Regions from separate parts of the Exiguobacterium sp. UBA6309 genome, predicted to be linked through region 2. Evidence: a T-box and tRNA genes for the amino acid it is inferred to sense, from the RefSeq annotation. Region 2 holds a T-box; the other holds one or more tRNA genes.
The links. A T-box is a leader RNA that pairs with one kind of tRNA and senses whether it is charged. The one in region 2 lies ahead of leuS (leucine--tRNA ligase), so its partner is inferred to be a tRNA-Leu.
Positions count from the first base shown of each region.

Region 1: it has a tRNA-Leu gene. The T-box ahead of leuS (leucine--tRNA ligase) is inferred to sense a tRNA for this amino acid. The anticodon was not compared.

Region 1 is NZ_DJTL01000036.1:143,319-151,805, forward strand. Features, by position in the region: gene B3M90_RS12760 (mannitol-1-phosphate 5-dehydrogenase) at 1-478, shown strand, start outside; gene B3M90_RS12765 (hypothetical protein) at 725-1,522, shown strand; gene B3M90_RS12770 (TraR/DksA C4-type zinc finger protein) at 1,591-2,115, shown strand; gene adh (aldehyde dehydrogenase) at 2,310-3,830, shown strand; gene B3M90_RS12780 (DUF779 domain-containing protein) at 3,853-4,215, shown strand; gene B3M90_RS12785 (S66 family peptidase) at 4,403-5,413, shown strand; gene B3M90_RS12790 (hypothetical protein) at 5,429-5,770, shown strand; gene B3M90_RS12795 (alpha/beta hydrolase) at 5,792-6,724, shown strand; tRNA gene B3M90_RS12800 (tRNA-Leu) at 6,767-6,850, shown strand; gene B3M90_RS12805 (transporter substrate-binding domain-containing protein) at 7,053-7,820, shown strand; gene B3M90_RS12810 (amino acid ABC transporter permease) at 7,852-8,487, shown strand, end outside.
Region 2 is NZ_DJTL01000025.1:242,139-250,625, forward strand. Features, by position in the region: gene B3M90_RS07700 (NAD(P)/FAD-dependent oxidoreductase) at 31-1,302, shown strand; gene B3M90_RS07705 (hypothetical protein) at 1,361-2,338, opposite strand; gene leuS (leucine--tRNA ligase) at 2,470-4,875, opposite strand; T-box leader at 4,922-5,144, opposite strand; gene B3M90_RS07715 (HAD family hydrolase) at 5,183-5,827, opposite strand; gene B3M90_RS07720 (peptidoglycan bridge formation glycyltransferase FemA/FemB family protein) at 5,919-6,953, opposite strand; gene B3M90_RS07725 (MDR family MFS transporter) at 7,137-8,315, opposite strand; gene B3M90_RS07730 (class I SAM-dependent methyltransferase) at 8,472-8,487, shown strand, end outside.

The DNA of each region.
Region 1 (8,487 bases), on a different contig from region 2:
TAAAGAGACGATCGCTGAAAGTCTAACAGATCCACGCATCCGTCGGGGTGTCCAGACGGCACTTTACGAAACAGGGTGGTTGTTACTTGAAAAGTACGGCTTTAATCCGGTCGATCATAGTGCGTACATCCAAAAGAATATGAAACGCTTTGAAAACCCGCGAATTCATGATGAAATCATTCGTGTCGCCCGTTCACCGATTCGTAAATTGAGTCCAAGTGACCGACTTGTCAAACCAGCAAAGGAATTGATGGAGCGTGGGATTGAAGCAGATGGATTAGCACGTGGGATCGCAGCAGCCCTGACCTATTTCGATCCAAATGATTCAGAATCTTCAGAATTAAATGCGTATATTACGAAACATGGAATCGAAGATGCGCTGAACGCATATCTACAACTGTCAGCAACGGATCCACTTGGATCTCGGATCGTTGAACATTATGAAGCGATGCAACAACAACTCAACTCGATTGCTTAAGAATGAATAACTCTGTAAGCCGAACACCTTTCACATCTGTGAAGGGTGTTCTTAGTTTGCGATTTAAATATGTCATGGTATCGACAAAATAAGCAGTTTCTAAAAATCTTGCTATCACAATTTGATTACAATTTGTATATTAAATTTGGAATATTCGAAAACGAATATTTAGCGATAAAAATACATTGTACGCTATATGAACGGAACATCTCTATTCCGATTTTTCAGGTAAGAGAAGGTGATCATATGTTGAATTATAAAGTGAACGTATATAGATTAAACGGAGCACGACCAAAAACTACAAAAGGAACCGGACCAAAACATTTGATTTATTCGAGTCAGTTTTCTTCACGTACACCAGTCCATTTATTGCATCAACTCATCTTGAATCGATTGTTGGTTGAGCAAGAAAAAAACCTAGATTTAACGTATACGATCGAAGTAAATGCGGTACTTGATCAATTCGTGATCGACGTCCGTGTCTTTTCAACAGATACGGTCAGCATCCAAGTCGAGCGTGACTTGATTGAAATCATTGAACGTGAAGAAGTTCGTCATATCCCAGCGCTTGAAATCGGAAAACCGGATTTCGCAGAATTCGCTCACATCGTCTTAAAGGTGAAGGAAGGTGGACCACGCCTTTCACAAGAGGATACGCAACGAATTTTCAATGAATCTGGTGTTCGAGGACGAATTATCCTGCACAAGGAGCGAATCGATAGTCATGAACCCTCCCATTCGATTCAGTTGTTGATTGGTGGGGCCGAGAAGTGTTTGTACAGTCTCTCGCAATATCAGCTTGATCCACTCTTCCGTAAACATGGTTTGACGATTCAATCCTTGAATCTGTTACCGTTTGATTTATTCATGATTCGCGACAAAATCGCGATGCTGTCTTCAGCAGATGCTTCGCAACTGTGGATTGATGACATCACGACATCCAAGAACGGACGATCACATCAGATTTGTTTTAACGATGGGAATGAATGCATGACGGTTATCTGTGATCTTCATGGATCAATTCGGTCTTATAAATGTTCGTGATGGTTTAATTCTTCTTCGAATAGGCTACATTCTTAACAGAGGTTCTAACGAAGGGGAGTCGAACAATCATGTTATCTAAACAACAGACGGAAGAATTCAAGCAACGGTTATTGAAGGAAAAAGAAAAGACAACATCAAACATCGAACAACGCGATACCGATTACGATGAAGGTGAACTGTCGAGTTACGATAATCATCCTGCCGATTCCGGCGATGAATTGTTCTTGCGGGAACGTGATCAAGCAATCACGGATATGCAAGAGGATATGCTATCGGATGTGGATCGCGCCTTAAAAGCAATCGAGGACGGAACGTATGGCATTTGCGAAGTCTGTGGAAAAGAGATTGAATTCGAACGTCTTGATATCATTCCAGAAACCCGATTATGCATTGAGCATGCAAAAGAAGAAGCAGAACAAAACGAGAACGATCCGAATTCGCGACCAAGCGAAGAAGATGTACTAGATCCATCTGTCACAGCTCGCGGGAAAGACATCGACGGTGATACGGACGGATTCTCGAAAGTAAGTGACTTTGGTAGTTCCGATACACCGTCTGATCAAGAAGATGGAATCGATCCGACACGGTCTTGACCGACAAAACATCTCCCGAAAATGGAGATGTTTTTTTCGAAAAAAATCATAAATAGTTACCTGAATTTTTTGACTTTTCATATAATTTTGATACGATGGTATCGAGAGGACTGTTTTAGCCTATATTAAAATGTAAGCGCATACAATCATCCGTCTCACTGCTTGACCATTTTAGTTGAGGGAGGAAATAACGCATGATTTATGACATTCCGAACAAGCAAGGGTCAAAAGTACAGTACAAGGAACGGTATGAAAATTACATCAATGGAAAGTGGACGGCACCTGTCGGGGGAGAATATTTTGATAATGTGACACCTGTTACTGGTAAGGTATTGTGCCAAGTCGCTCGTTCTACAAAGGAAGATATCGAACTCGCTCTTGACGCAGCACATGCGGCAAAAGAAGCATGGGGAAAAACATCTGTAACCGAACGTTCGAATATTTTAAATAAGATCGCCAATCGAATGGAAGAAAATCTCGAGATGCTCGCTTATGCGGAAACACTTGAGAACGGAAAAGCCGTTCGTGAGACACTTAACGCCGATTTACCGCTCGCGATCGACCACTTCCGTTATTTCGCTGGGGTCATTCGTGCCCAAGAAGGTTCGGTTGGCGAACTCGATCAAGATACGGTTGCGTATCACTTCCATGAGCCACTTGGCGTCGTCGGTCAAATCATTCCGTGGAACTTCCCGCTCCTGATGGCTGTCTGGAAATTAGCACCAGCTCTCGCAGCAGGAAACTGTGTTGTCTTAAAACCAGCAGAACAAACACCAGCGAGCATCATGGTACTCGTTGAGATCATCGAAGATTTACTTCCACCAGGTGTGCTCAACATCGTCAATGGATTTGGTCTTGAGGCAGGGAAACCGCTCGCTTCAAGCAAACGAATCGCCAAAATCGCCTTTACGGGTGAGACGACGACAGGACGTTTGATCATGCAGTACGCTTCGCAGAACTTGATTCCGGTCACACTCGAACTCGGTGGGAAATCACCGAACATCTTCTTTGAAGATATCATGCAGGCAGACGATGCATTCTTCGATAAAGCAATCGAAGGATTATTGATGTTCGCGTTGAACCAAGGGGAAGTCTGTACGTGTCCGTCGCGTGCCTTGATTCAAGAATCGATTTACGAACCGTTCATGGAACGTGTTCTAGAGCGCGTCAAAGCCATCAAAATCGGAAATCCTCTTGATGTCGACGTCATGATGGGTGCTCAAGCTTCGAACGAACAGATGGAGAAAATTCTTTCGTATCTTGAAATCGGTAAGTCGGAAGGCGCAGAGTGTCTAATCGGTGGAGAGCGCAACATGCTCGAAGGAGATCTCGCAGAAGGATATTACATCCAACCAACGATCTTCAAAGGTCACAATAAGATGCGCATCTTCCAAGAAGAAATTTTCGGACCGGTTCTATCGGTCACGACATTCAAGACGGAAGAAGAAGCACTCGAAATTGCGAATGATACGTTATATGGTCTTGGTGCCGGCGTCTGGACACGTGACATGAACCGTGCTTATCGGTTTGGTCGTGCGATCGAAGCAGGGCGCGTCTGGACGAACTGTTATCACCAATATCCAGCTCACGCGGCGTTTGGTGGTTACAAAATGTCAGGTATCGGACGCGAGAACCATAAGATGATGCTCAACCATTACCAACGAACGAAAAACCTACTCGTTAGCTACAACCCGAATAAACTCGGTTTCTTCTAAGTCGGAAAGGACGTGGATGCAAATGGTGGAACGTGTTCAGGCGACAGCAGCTTGTCTTGAGTTGATCGACCAGTTGAGAGAAAAACACGGTCCGTTGATGTTTCATCAATCTGGTGGTTGTTGCGATGGCAGTTCCCCGATGTGTTTTGCGCAAGGCGATTTATTCCTGGGAGATCAGGATAAAAAACTAGGAGAGATCGGTGGTTGTCCGTTTTATATTCATGAAGATCAATATGAGTACTGGAAACATACCCAACTCATCATTGATGTCGTGGATGGTCGAGGCGGAATGTTCTCTCTTGAGGGTGTCGAAGGGAAACGTTTTTTGACACGCTCCCGTGCGTTCACGCAAGAGGAAAACGCTGAACTATCAGCATCAAGTTAATGAAGGATACAAACGCGATTTTGTCTAGGCGACTTGTTCATTCAGGTCGCTTGTACAGAATCGTGTTTTTGTTCGTATTACAGCGTTCTAACAGGATAAAAGTTGGTAATGCGGCATAAGAACGGTATAATGAACTCATATTTTGACGAGAAGATTTTTTCACACTAAGACATTATAGGGGGTCACCATGAAATATCCATTTTTAGGTTGGACAGGTCAAACGATCGGAGTGACGGCGCCCTCCTCCGGATTACGTGAACAGCAACAGGAATGGGTCGAACGAGCAGTTGAACAGGTACAAGCACGGCAAATAAACGTCCGTTTGGGCGAAACGATTTGGTCGCATCAACTTGCTGAAAGTGCACCGGTCAAACAACGGGCTGAGGAATTGAATCACATGATGACGGATGAGACGATTGATGCCGTCATCCCGCCATTTGGTGGGGAACGCGCCATTGATCTTTTACCCGAGTTGACGCCAGCTACTTACCAAACAAAATGGTTGCTTGGCTATTCCGATATCAGTACGTTATTGCTCAGTCTGACGCTTCAGACAGGAATTGCGACAGCGCATGGTCCGAATTTCGTTGAGCTTCGAAGTGAAGAGTGGGATGAGACGACAAGTGCCTGGCGACGGGTGCTCGCGACGCCAACTGGAGGAACCGTCACACAGTGGGCTTCCGATCGTTATCAATCCGAGTGGACTGATGAAGAACGTCCAGCAGGTTCATTATTTCAGTTAACGGAAGCGACGGAATGGAAAGCACTTGATGAGCGAACAGAAGTGACCGGACGGTTACTTGGTGGCTGTCTGGAGACGATTCGCCATCTGATAGGGACACCGTACGGAGATGTGCGTCGTTTTCAGCGTGAAGAGATCAACGGAGAACCGATTCTCTGGTACTTTGAGGTATCTGAAGCGAGTTCTGCAGAGGTGCATCGGACGCTTCGACAAATGGCGTATGCTAGATGGTTCGACCATGCGGCTGGCTTTTTATTCGGGCGTACATCTGCAAGGATTACTGAAGATCTGACATGGCTAGACGTGTATCACTATCTAGCGGATGAAACAGGCTTACCAGTCTTATATGATCTTGACATCGGTCATCAGCCACCGCAGTTGACGTTAATCAATGGAGCGACAGGTGTGGTTCGTATTCAAGGAAAAGATTCACGAATCGATATTACGTTCAACTAAAAAGGAGAGCACGCAATGGCACGTCGTAAGTTTCAAGCATTAGGCGTTTATAAACGCGTCCATATTAACCCGGAGACACGTCGAATGACGTTACCGGAACCGTTTTACGATGCACTTCGTCTAGAAGATGAATTGCTGATTGCACAAGTCGGAGATGTTCTCGTCATGCGTCGTCCGGGGGAAGTCGTCGAGATAGAAACGGATTTATTGAGCGAACTCGTAGAAGATGGATTCACGGGTACAGAGCTTGTCCAAGAGTTTGCCTACCGGCGTCAGCAACAGGAACAACGATTACGTCAACAAGTCTTGCAGGATGAAGAGGATGACCATGCTGCTCAACTGAAGATCGAGCTATAACGGAAAGAAGGAGTGGGGCAGATGCGTCGCAGAACAAAAATTGGAATCGGAGTCATCGGATCCGGATTAGTAGCAGCGAGTTATTATTTTTATGAGATGGCAATCGCCACGAATCCGAAGCCGTTCTTATCGAATAATCGGGATTTGAGTGATGAGATGGTCCGGTTGATGCAACCTGGACAAACATGGATCAAGGAGCAGCCGCTCGAGCGGATCGAGATTGAAGCGAAAGACGGCTTAACGTTGCGCGGACATTTCCTCCCGTCTCCTGTTCCGTCAGATCGGATTGTCATTCTCGTGCATGGATACGGAGGCGTCGGAACGGATTTAGCCGGATTCGCCTATCTGTACCATCAGGCCGGTTTCCATGTCATGATGCCCGATAATCGAGGACACGGAATGAGTGACGGTCATTATATCGGATTCGGATGGCATGATCGGGAAGATTGTCTCAGTTGGTCGAACTATCTGATTGAACGGATTGGACAGGATGCGAAACTGTTCTTACATGGTGTGTCGATGGGAGGGGCGACCGTATTGATGACGAGTGGCGAACAACTTCCACCACAAATCAAAGGAATCATTTCTGATTGTGCCTATACGTCCGTCAATGCTGTTCTTGCGTATCAGATGAAGCGGATGTATCGACTACCACACTTCCCGTTTTTAGGGATGACGAGCGTATTAACGAAGCTAAAGGCAGGTTATACGTTCCGTGAAGCATCAGCGCTGAAACAGGTCAAAAAGTCACAGGTTCCGATTCTCTTCATTCATGGTGGTGCGGATACGTTCGTACCGACAGATATGGTGTATGAGCTGTACGAAGCCTGTCCAACGGAAAAGGAACTGGTCGTTATTCCGAATGCCGCACACGCGATGGCATATTTCGAGGATCCGGCTTTGTATGATGACGTCGTTGAGAAGTTCGTCCGGAACATCTTGCGAAATGATTGACAACTCAGTTCGTTACCCGCTATATTAATATCATAAATCAACGTCGTCGTGGCGGAACTGGTAGACGCGCTAGACTCAGAATCTAGTGGTGGCAACACCGTGGAGGTTCAAGTCCTCTCGGCGGCATAAATGATTGAAGGAGGCAATCCCATCAAGGGGTTGCCTCCTTTTTTGATAATGAATAGAAAACGATTGCATCGAATAAAAATTCAGAAATGTTTATCTTTTTAGAACTTTTCTGGTAAAATACGTTTTAAAGAGGGTACTCTTCAGGGAAAGTACTAAGTGGAGTCGACAATCTTTAACACATAGGAGAGGGGAAACAAACATGAAAAAAGGAAGTATTTTGCTAGCGCTCTTGATGAGCTGTATTCTCGTACTTGGTGCATGTAGTATCGGTTCGAAGGATGAAGGGTCTTCAGAAGGAAAGACGTATAAAGTTGGTATCGACGTCACGTATCCACCATTTGAGTACAAAGACGGGGACACGTACAAAGGAATCGACATTGATCTTATGAAAGCAATCGCTAAGGATCAAAACTTCAAGATTAAATTTGAAGCAATGGATTTCAGCGGTATCATTCCAGCACTTCAAGCAAATCAATTGGACGTTGCCATTGCCGGTATGAGTATTACACCAGAACGGAAAAAAGTCGTTACATTCTCAGACCCATATTTCAAAGCTGGTCTTATTTTAGTCGTCAAAAAAGATGAGAATGGTATTAAATCCGTTAACGATCTTAAAGGGAAAAAAGTAGCCGTCAAAAAGGGAACGACGGGTGCAAAATATGCAACGGATAACGCGGATAAACTTGGCTTCACTGTTACACAATTCAATGACAGTCCAGCGATGTTCCAAGAAGTAAAGAACGGTAACGCAGCTGCCTTGATTGAAGATTATCCGGTCATCTCATATGCAAACAAACAACAAAACCTTGGATTGAAACTTGTCGGTGATCGTCTCAACGGTGATAACTACGGGATCGCTGTCTTAAAAGGTGAGAATAAGGATCTGCTAAAGAAAATCAACAAAGGACTTGCGAATCTGAAAGAAAACGGTGAATACGATAAAATCGTTGACACGTATCTGAAATAAGTCGCAAGGCGATAAGGGAGTGGGATAGCCAATGGAAGTGGTCAAAACCGCATTTCCATTTTTCTTGGAAGGGCTTCAAGTCACATTGTATATTTTCATCATTGCGGTCATCGTCGGCTTTCTGATTGGCTTAGTCGTCGCATTGATGCGGTTGTCACCGTTAAAGATTTTGAACGCGATCGCGATCATCTATATCGATGTCATTCGTGGTACACCGTTCATCGTTCAGCTTTTCTTCATCTACTTTGGACTCAACTCGCTTGAGTGGTTATCGATGGACCGGATGTATGCAGGGATACTGACGGTCGCGATCAATGCTGGTGCTTATTTCGCGGAAATTATTCGAGCAGGTATCCAGTCGATTGATAAGGGACAAACAGAAGCCGCACGTTCACTCGGGATGACAGGACGTCAAACGATGGTTCAAATCATTTTACCGCAAGCATTCCGACGGATGTTACCAACGATTACGAATCAATCAATCATCAGCTTAAAAGATACATCGTTGTTATCGATCATCGGCATCGCTGATTTGACGCAACAAGGTCAAGTTCAGCAATCGACGACGTTTGAGCCATTCATCGTTTGGTCTGTCGTCGGATTGATGTACTTCGTCATCATTTATCTCTTGTCATTCGTGGCGAAGTTCTTGGAACGGAGGTTTACA
Region 2 (8,487 bases):
CAAGCAGAATTCTATGAATGAGGTGACCTTATGTACGATGTAATCGTAATCGGAGGCGGACCGAGCGGTTTGATGGCGACGCTCGCCTCTTTACAAGCCGGAGCCCGGACGCTCCTGCTCGATAAAGGAAATAAATTAGGACGAAAGCTCGCAATCTCTGGCGGCGGACGGTGTAACGTCACGAACCGAAAGCCACTCGATGAGCTCGTCCAGTCGATTCCAGGAAACGGACGTTTCCTTTATAGCGCCTTTTCTCAATTTAATAATGAATCGATCATCGATTTGTTCGAAGGATTTGGTGTCGCACTCAAAGAAGAGGATAACGGTCGGATGTTCCCGGTCTCGGATAAGGCGGCAGACGTCGTTCGTGTATTGATTGATCAAATCCGTGCACATGGCGCCGAGATTCAAACAGACGCGCAAGTCGCTACGCTCGACTTTCATCCAGATGGTTCTTTTGCAGCTGTCATCTTAGAAAACGGCATGCGTCTTGAAGCAAAAAGTTGTATCGTAGCGGTCGGCGGACAATCTGTTCCGCACACGGGTTCGACGGGTGACGGCTATCCGTGGGCTGAAAAAGCGGGTCATACGATCACGGAACTTTTCCCAACGGAAGTCCCGATTTTGTTAGGTGATACGTTCATTCATGAAAAAACATTACAAGGACTGTCGTTGCGTGACGTTGCCTTAACGGTTCACGGTAAAAAGGACAAAGCAATCAAGACACATACGGGTGATCTACTGTTCACACACTTCGGTTTAAGTGGTCCGATCGCTTTACGGTGTAGCCAATATACGATCAAAGAGCGCAAACGATCGAAAGAGACGATCGTTCATCTATCGATCGACCTCTTCCCGGATGAGTCACTCGGTGCATTAACAGAACGCTTCCAGGCAGCACTTGCGGCAAATCCGAAGAAATCGGTTCGGAATGCCCTTCGTGGTTTTGTACCAGAACGATTGCTTGAACTCCTGTTCGCTCGAATCGGCTTTGGCGATGAAGTGTGTACACAAGTAAAGAAACAGGACTGGACGGACTTCCTGCAACAATTGAAACGATTCCCACTCAAAGCAACAGGAACGCTCGATTTCGATAAGGCCTTCGTCACTGGTGGCGGTGTCTCGATTAAAGAGATTGATCCCAAAACGATGATGTCGAAAAAGGCGGAGCGATTATTCTTCGCTGGCGAAATTCTTGATATCCATGGCTATACAGGTGGATACAATATCACAGCTGCGTTCGTGACGGGTCATTGTGCCGGTAGTCACGCTGCAGAGATGGCACGTGACACTGTCTCTTAATACAAAAAAGACCCGATTCGTCTCTGTATAATCAGAGAAATCGGGTCTTTTTTCTACATCAGTCAATCGGTGTGAACGATCGACTTGAGAATTTATCCGTGACGACTAAGGCGAACAATTCATTATCTTGTACAAAGATTCCTTTTGATCCATACACTTTCGGACTCGCTGTCTCCCCCGTAATCGTTTTCTCTTTCTGATCAATCGAATAAAGATAAAGTGCTTCTGAGTCTAACGTGTAGATCCGACCTTGCCGTTCTGCAAGACCAATCGGACGGAATCTGGATTCAAATGCTTTTTTCGCATCACTTCGCATTCCGCTCGCCGCTTCGATTTTCTCTCGTTTGATGATCGACAAGTACGGTGGTTTTTGCTTTTTCTTTAAGGCACGCTTCTTCTTTTCCGAAGCATCTGGATCAATCTTGATTTTGTCCTCTTTCATTGCAAAGTAAGTCAATTCAACACGACCAATCGAGCGAATTTGATTGATTGTATAGAATTCTTTTTTCTTCGCATCATATCCAAGACCATGGAAACTGTCTCGAATCGTCGTCCCTTGTACTTTTTCGCGTTTTTCTTCACTCCAGACGCCATCTTTTCGTTTAATCGTGACTAGAATTTGATTCGACGTCAATAAAGCGACTGTCTCTCCGTCAACGAGTGTCATCCCGTCAAGACCAGACAATAAGAGATTCCCTTCTTCCAACTGAAACGTCGCATTGATGCGTTCTCCAGTTCCACTGATTTCAAAGAAACGATAGTCCTCTGTTACGACGAGGTACGAACCGATGGAATCATCATATAACATCTGTTGAACATTTTTAATCAACGGTTCTTCTGGATTCGGAATGGCTGAAGGCGTTTTCGGTGGCACCTGTTTGACAGCTGCCTGATGCTTCGATTGCGTCTCGATTTTCGCGAACGTTTCCTGAATACGTGACAACGTCTCTGGCTTTGAGAAGACGAGCAGTATACAAAGGATCAACCCCGAAACGACAGCAAAAATCGTTGTATAGACTATATAAGATCGTTTCATTGATGGTACTCGCCTTTCTTTCTCGGTTTCTGATTCAGTGTAGCAGAAGGACGTTCAAAAAAAAAGCGGACTTGCGACGGAAATGAAGAAACCCCCTCCATTCGCATCAAGTGAATGAAAGGGGTTATGGCTTAGTTCGCCACGATATTGATCAATTTTTTCGGTACGACGATGACTTTCCGAACCGTCTTGTCGCCAATCCATTCTTGTGTCTTTTCATCAGCAAAGGCAAGTGCTTCGATTTCTTCTTTTGTCGCATCGATGTTGATTTCGATTTTCGAGCGAACTTTACCGTTCACTTGAATGACGAATTCCATCGTATCGCTGACAAGTTTTGATTCATCGAATGTTGGCCATGCCGCATACGTCAATGTCTCTTCAAAGCCAAGTTGTTCCCAGAGTTCCTCACCAAGGTGCGGCGCGACTGGTGTTAACAATTGAATGAATCCACGAAGGAAGTGACGCGGGAGAACCGGCTGTTTATTCGCTTCGTTGACGAAGACCATGAGTTGCGAAATCCCGGTGTTGAACTGAATGTTCGCGAAGTCTTCCGTGACCTTCTTGACGGTCTGGTGGTATATCCGTTCGAAGTCAGCATCGACTTCCGTGACGTCTTGAATGTCTGCTGTCCGTTCGAACAAGCGCCAGACACGGTCGAGGAAACGACGCGCCCCGTCAAGACCGTTCTCAGACCAGGCAACCGATGCATCGAGTGGTCCCATGAACATTTCGTATAAACGTAACGTATCAGCACCATGCGACTTGACGATTTCATCTGGGTTGATGACGTTACCGCGAGATTTTGACATTTTCTCGTTGTTCTCTCCAAGGATCATTCCTTGGTTGTATAACTTCTGGAATGGTTCTTTTGTTGGTACGACGCCTGCATCATACAAGACTTTATGCCAGAAGCGCGCATACAACAAGTGGAGAACAGCATGTTCTGCTCCACCGATGTAAATATCGACTGGAAGCCAGTATTTTAATTTTTCCGGATCCGCAATCGCTTCTTCATTGTGTGGATCGATGAAACGAAGGTAATACCAGCAGCTTCCTCCCCATTGTGGCATCGTATTCGTCTCGCGACGGCCTTTCATTCCTGTTTCAGGATCCGTGTAATCCAACCAGTCTTCAGCAAGCGCAAGTGGTGATTCGCCTGTACCAGACGGTTTGATTTCTGGAATGATTGGAAGCTCAAGTGGTAATTCCTCTTGATTGAGTGTTTTCATCGAACCATCTTCCATATGAACGACTGGAATCGGCTCGCCCCAATACCGTTGACGACTGAACAACCAGTCTCGGAGTCGATACGTGATTTTTTTACGACCGACTTGATTCGTTTCGAGTTCAGCGATCATCGTCTCGATTGCTTCTTGTTTCCCAAGTCCATCAAGCATATGCGAGTTGACGTGTTCGCCCTCTCCCGTGTAGGCTGCTTCGTCGACATTTCCACCCGCGACGACTTCAACGATCGGTAAGTCGAACTGCTTCGCGAATTCGTGGTCGCGCTCATCGTGTCCTGGGACAGCCATGATCGCACCTGTTCCGTAAGAAGCAAGGACATAATCAGCGATCCAGATTGGAAGACGATCGCCTGAGATCGGATTGACCGCAAAAGCACCCGTGAAGACACCTGTTTTTTCCTTCGCTAAATCCGTTCGCTCGAGATCTGACTTCGTTTGGACTTGCGAAATGTACGCATCGACGGCTTCCTTGTGATCCGCTGTCGTGATGTCAGCTACGAATGGATGCTCCGGTGCAAGTACTAGATACGTCGCACCGAAGATCGTGTCCGGACGTGTCGTAAAGACCGTGACTTGTTTTTTATGTCCATCAATCGTGAAATCAATCTCAGCACCCTCAGATTTCCCGATCCAGTTGCGTTGCATCTCTTTGACAGAATCCGGCCAATCGAGATCATCCAGATCTTCAAGAAGGCGATCCGCATATTCCGTGATTTTCAAGACCCATTGACGCATCGGAACACGCACAACCGGATGATTTCCGCGTTCGGATAATCCGTCGATGACCTCTTCATTCGCAAGGACGGTTCCAAGTGCCGGGCACCAGTTGACTGCGACTTCGTCTACGAAGGCAAGTCCTTTTTCATACAACTTCGTAAAGATCCACTGCGTCCATTTATAGTATTTTGGATCCGTTGTGTTGATTTCACGATCCCAGTCATACGAGAATCCAAGTTCTTTAAGCTGACGCTTGAACGTCTCGATGTTTTTCGCTGTGAATTCGCGTGGATCGTTTCCTGTATCGAGCGCGTATTGTTCTGCTGGTAATCCGAACGCATCCCATCCCATTGGGTGAAGGACATTGTATCCTTGCATCCGCTTCATCCGTGCGAGGATATCCGTTGCTGTGTAACCTTCCGGATGACCAACGTGGAGTCCAGCACCTGACGGATACGGGAACATATCAAGGGCATAGAACCCTTCTTTTTCTGGATCTTCTGTCGTGACGAAGGCGTTGTCTTGATCCCAACGCGCCTGCCATTTTGGTTCAATTTCGCGATGATTGTACGGCATGTCTTTTCCTCCTCTAATCTAAAAAAACCGGTCTTCCGCCCCTAAGAAAAGGGACGAAAGACCGGTTTGGCTTCCGCGGTACCACCCACGTTGTCTGTCTATGACAGACCGCTTGATTCACGGATAACGGTGTGAAAGACCGGATTCGCTACTACGACTTCACGAATCGTGCTCCCTGACGAGTTCACGGTTGTTACCGACTGGTTCGCACCTTCCACCAGCTCTCTTGACGGCACCTTTCCCCTACTACTTCAGTTCCATGCATTTGACTATCTTTTTCTAGTGTAATCTGTTTCTTCCTCAAGCGTCAACGCTTCCGTAAAATTTCCTCGATTTCTGCGTGTGATTGTGCGACATGATCCGCTTGCTCTAAGCGTTGCGTCGGCATCCGGTCATCAAGAAGCGCAATCACTTCCATACCTGCTGCTTTCGCGCCAATCATCCCGTTCGCAGCGTCTTCAATGACGAGACAGTTCTCGGGTGCGTGTCCAATCCGCTCTGCCGCAAGTCGAAAAATCGCGGGATCCGGTTTCGAACGGATGACTTCTTCTCCACTGACGTAGTGCGTGATCGGAAGCCCATAATGAAGGATGACACGTTCGATTTTCTGAAGTGAACTCGAAGAAGCAATGCCGATATCGTAACCAAGAGTCGACGCTTGTTCGATGACTTGTGTGACGCCTTTTTTTAATCCACACTCCTCCGGCTTTGCATGAATTTGAAACAAGCGATGTTCTTCCTCAAGCAACGCACTAGCTGTTTCTTTCAGCTGATGCTGGGCGACGAGTTCTTCCCACATTTCATCTCCTGTTTTTCCCATGAACGTCGCATACTGAACCGGATCAAGCGGAATCGATAACCTTTTGAACATCTGTTGATGCACTTCAAAGTAGCGAATCTCACTATCTAAGATAACCCCGTCCATATCAAAAATCAGACCGCGTTTTTTCATGATAACTCCCCCTTTATTGATCGATCCTGACTTCAGCATATCAAAAAAAACGACTACACGATGTAGTCGTTTTCATACTCTCATTATCTATTTAACTAGTTGCCACCTGAATACCAGCTTGTCGATACGCCGGAAAATAATCTGAATCAGCATTTGATCCGTATCGTATACAGAGCAAATCATATAGTGATGGTTGCAGGATGGATTTTCCTTGATGATACTCAAATAGTCGATATCCAGTATAACGGCATTTACTCTCAAAAAGACTATCCCGTTCTTGATACCCGCCCCCAAGATGTTGTTCGACGAGTCCCCGTGCTTTTGCCTGAAGAATTGCTTCGTACTCAAGTCGCTGATTCGGGAACATCTTCGCTTCATCCCGCTTACAGCCGATCAAATGACCGTGGGCGTATTCTTTTCCAAGCAATACGAAGTATCCCCCAACCGCTTTTCCGTCGATTTCCGCCATCAGTAATAAGGGCTCACAAAGTGGGGTCGTCTCCATCAATTGCTCAAAATACGTCGCGGTAAAATAATAATGAGCCGAGGCATTCTTCCGGTCCATCGTTTTATGATACAACGCTAAAAAAACAGGTAGATCGTCCTGTGTTCCTGTTCTGACGGTTAAGGGTGAAGCAAGCGATTTACGAATCATGCTTCTCGTCTTCTTATGAAATGTCTGCATGATATCTTCAAGTGAAGGACGCAAATCAATACTCGTCGTATGACGGATGAAGGAAACTTTTGTCCAGTCCTGCATAAACCGTTCATTACCTGTTAACGGATTAAAGCGGATCATTTCCGAGACGATCGATTCTTGCTCCGCCCACCTCTCAAAGGATAAACGAGCCTGCTGAATCTCAGACGCAGTCAGTTGACCGATGATTTCCGGTCCACCATAGCCGTACGGTGTAATGAGATCTGAATAAGGCGTATCAAAAATACGACGCTTCAAAAAGGGATAAAACAGTGTTCCTGCATGACCTTCATAAAGAAATAATACCGCTTGCTCAGACGGTCTAGCGTTGAGAGTGACGTATTGGTGACTATAGAAGATATCAAGAGGCTGTTTCTGTACGTGTGTCGTCCAAGTTGCGGCATCTGTGATGAATTGACACCTTTCCATCCGTGCACCTCCAATCAAAAAGAAGCAACGTTCATATGACCTTTCTTTTCAAGTTCTTGATTAGAAAGTACCCGTTTCTTTGCCGAAATATTCCATATTATTAAATGTTTGTTTTATAATTTTCGAACGAATGATGTAACAAAAGACAGCTGATCTATCGTCCGCTGTCTCACAAGATAAAGCTCATGATGTGGTTTTAGGAATAGCACGAAGGAAGACAACTCCTGCTAACAGGATCAATCCAATTAAGGTCAAGAAAACTGCTGACATACCTGATAAATCGTAGATCAAACCTCCAACTGTCGGACTGATCATCCGCCCTGCTGAAGCAGCGATATTAACATATCCTTGGAATTCTCCTTCTTTTCCGATTGGTGCAAGTCGCGCCGCCATTGCAGGAACCGCTGGCCAGATGAACATCTCACCGATTGTCAGAATGATCATCGCCACGAGGAACATCTTGAAGCCGCCTGCAAACGGAACAATCAGATAAGAGAGAAGGAATATCCCTGTCCCGGTCATCAGTTGGCGTTTCAAATCATCTCCAAACCAACGAAGAATTGGTGTTAATAAAGGTTGTGCGAACACGATAAGCGCTCCATTGATTGTCCAAAGAATCGAGTACTCGGAAATCGTGACACCGAGCGATTTCGTATGGACAGCAAAGGTCCCTTGCCATTGCACATAAACGAACCAAAGTAAGGCATAACCGATCGAAACGAGCAACATCGTCCGTGCGGATCCGCGCGAAAGTGGTGTGCGTGTCGTTTCGATCTCGTCATGTGCCGCATGCATCCGCGCTGGCGCCTGAATCCAGGACAAACCGACAAACAAAATGATGGCAAAGACGATATAGAGAACGAGATTGGCGATGAAGATGTACTGAATCGAAAAAGCAGCAATTTGACCACTAACAGCTGTCCCGAGGGCTACACCGACGTTTTGCGCGACATAGATCGCATTAAAGGCGCGGCGTCCGCCTTCCGGCCAGATGACGCCCGTCATTGCGTAGATCGTCGGGAAAACCATCCCACCGACGAATCCAATCAATCCAAGCATCGCGACGTATCCAATATACGTCTGATGAAATAGCAACAAGCCGACGGAAGACAGGACAAGTCCGATGACACTGATGACAAGCGTCTTCTTTCCGCCGAGTCGGTCAAACGCTTTTCCACCTAAGTAGTTCCCAACGATTGCTAAGGCTGAGTTGACGAATAACGCCATTCCGGCTTTCGTCATCGACTCCCTTAAATATTCATGAATATATAATGTATTGAACGGCCATAAAAAAGAGGATCCCGTCGTATTGATGGCCATCGCAAGGACAAGGATCCAGACCGCTTTTGGTAATTTTGGCATACCTGTGGTCCTCCTATTTCATTCTCAACCTTGCCACTTTACGCAATCCCTCCCCCGCCTGTCAAGCCACTTCACTTTTCGTCAATGACTCAAAAGATGGTATAATGCAGGAGGAATCATACATACGATGATCATGTATAAAGAGAAAAACAGCCCATAGGAACAGGAGTCT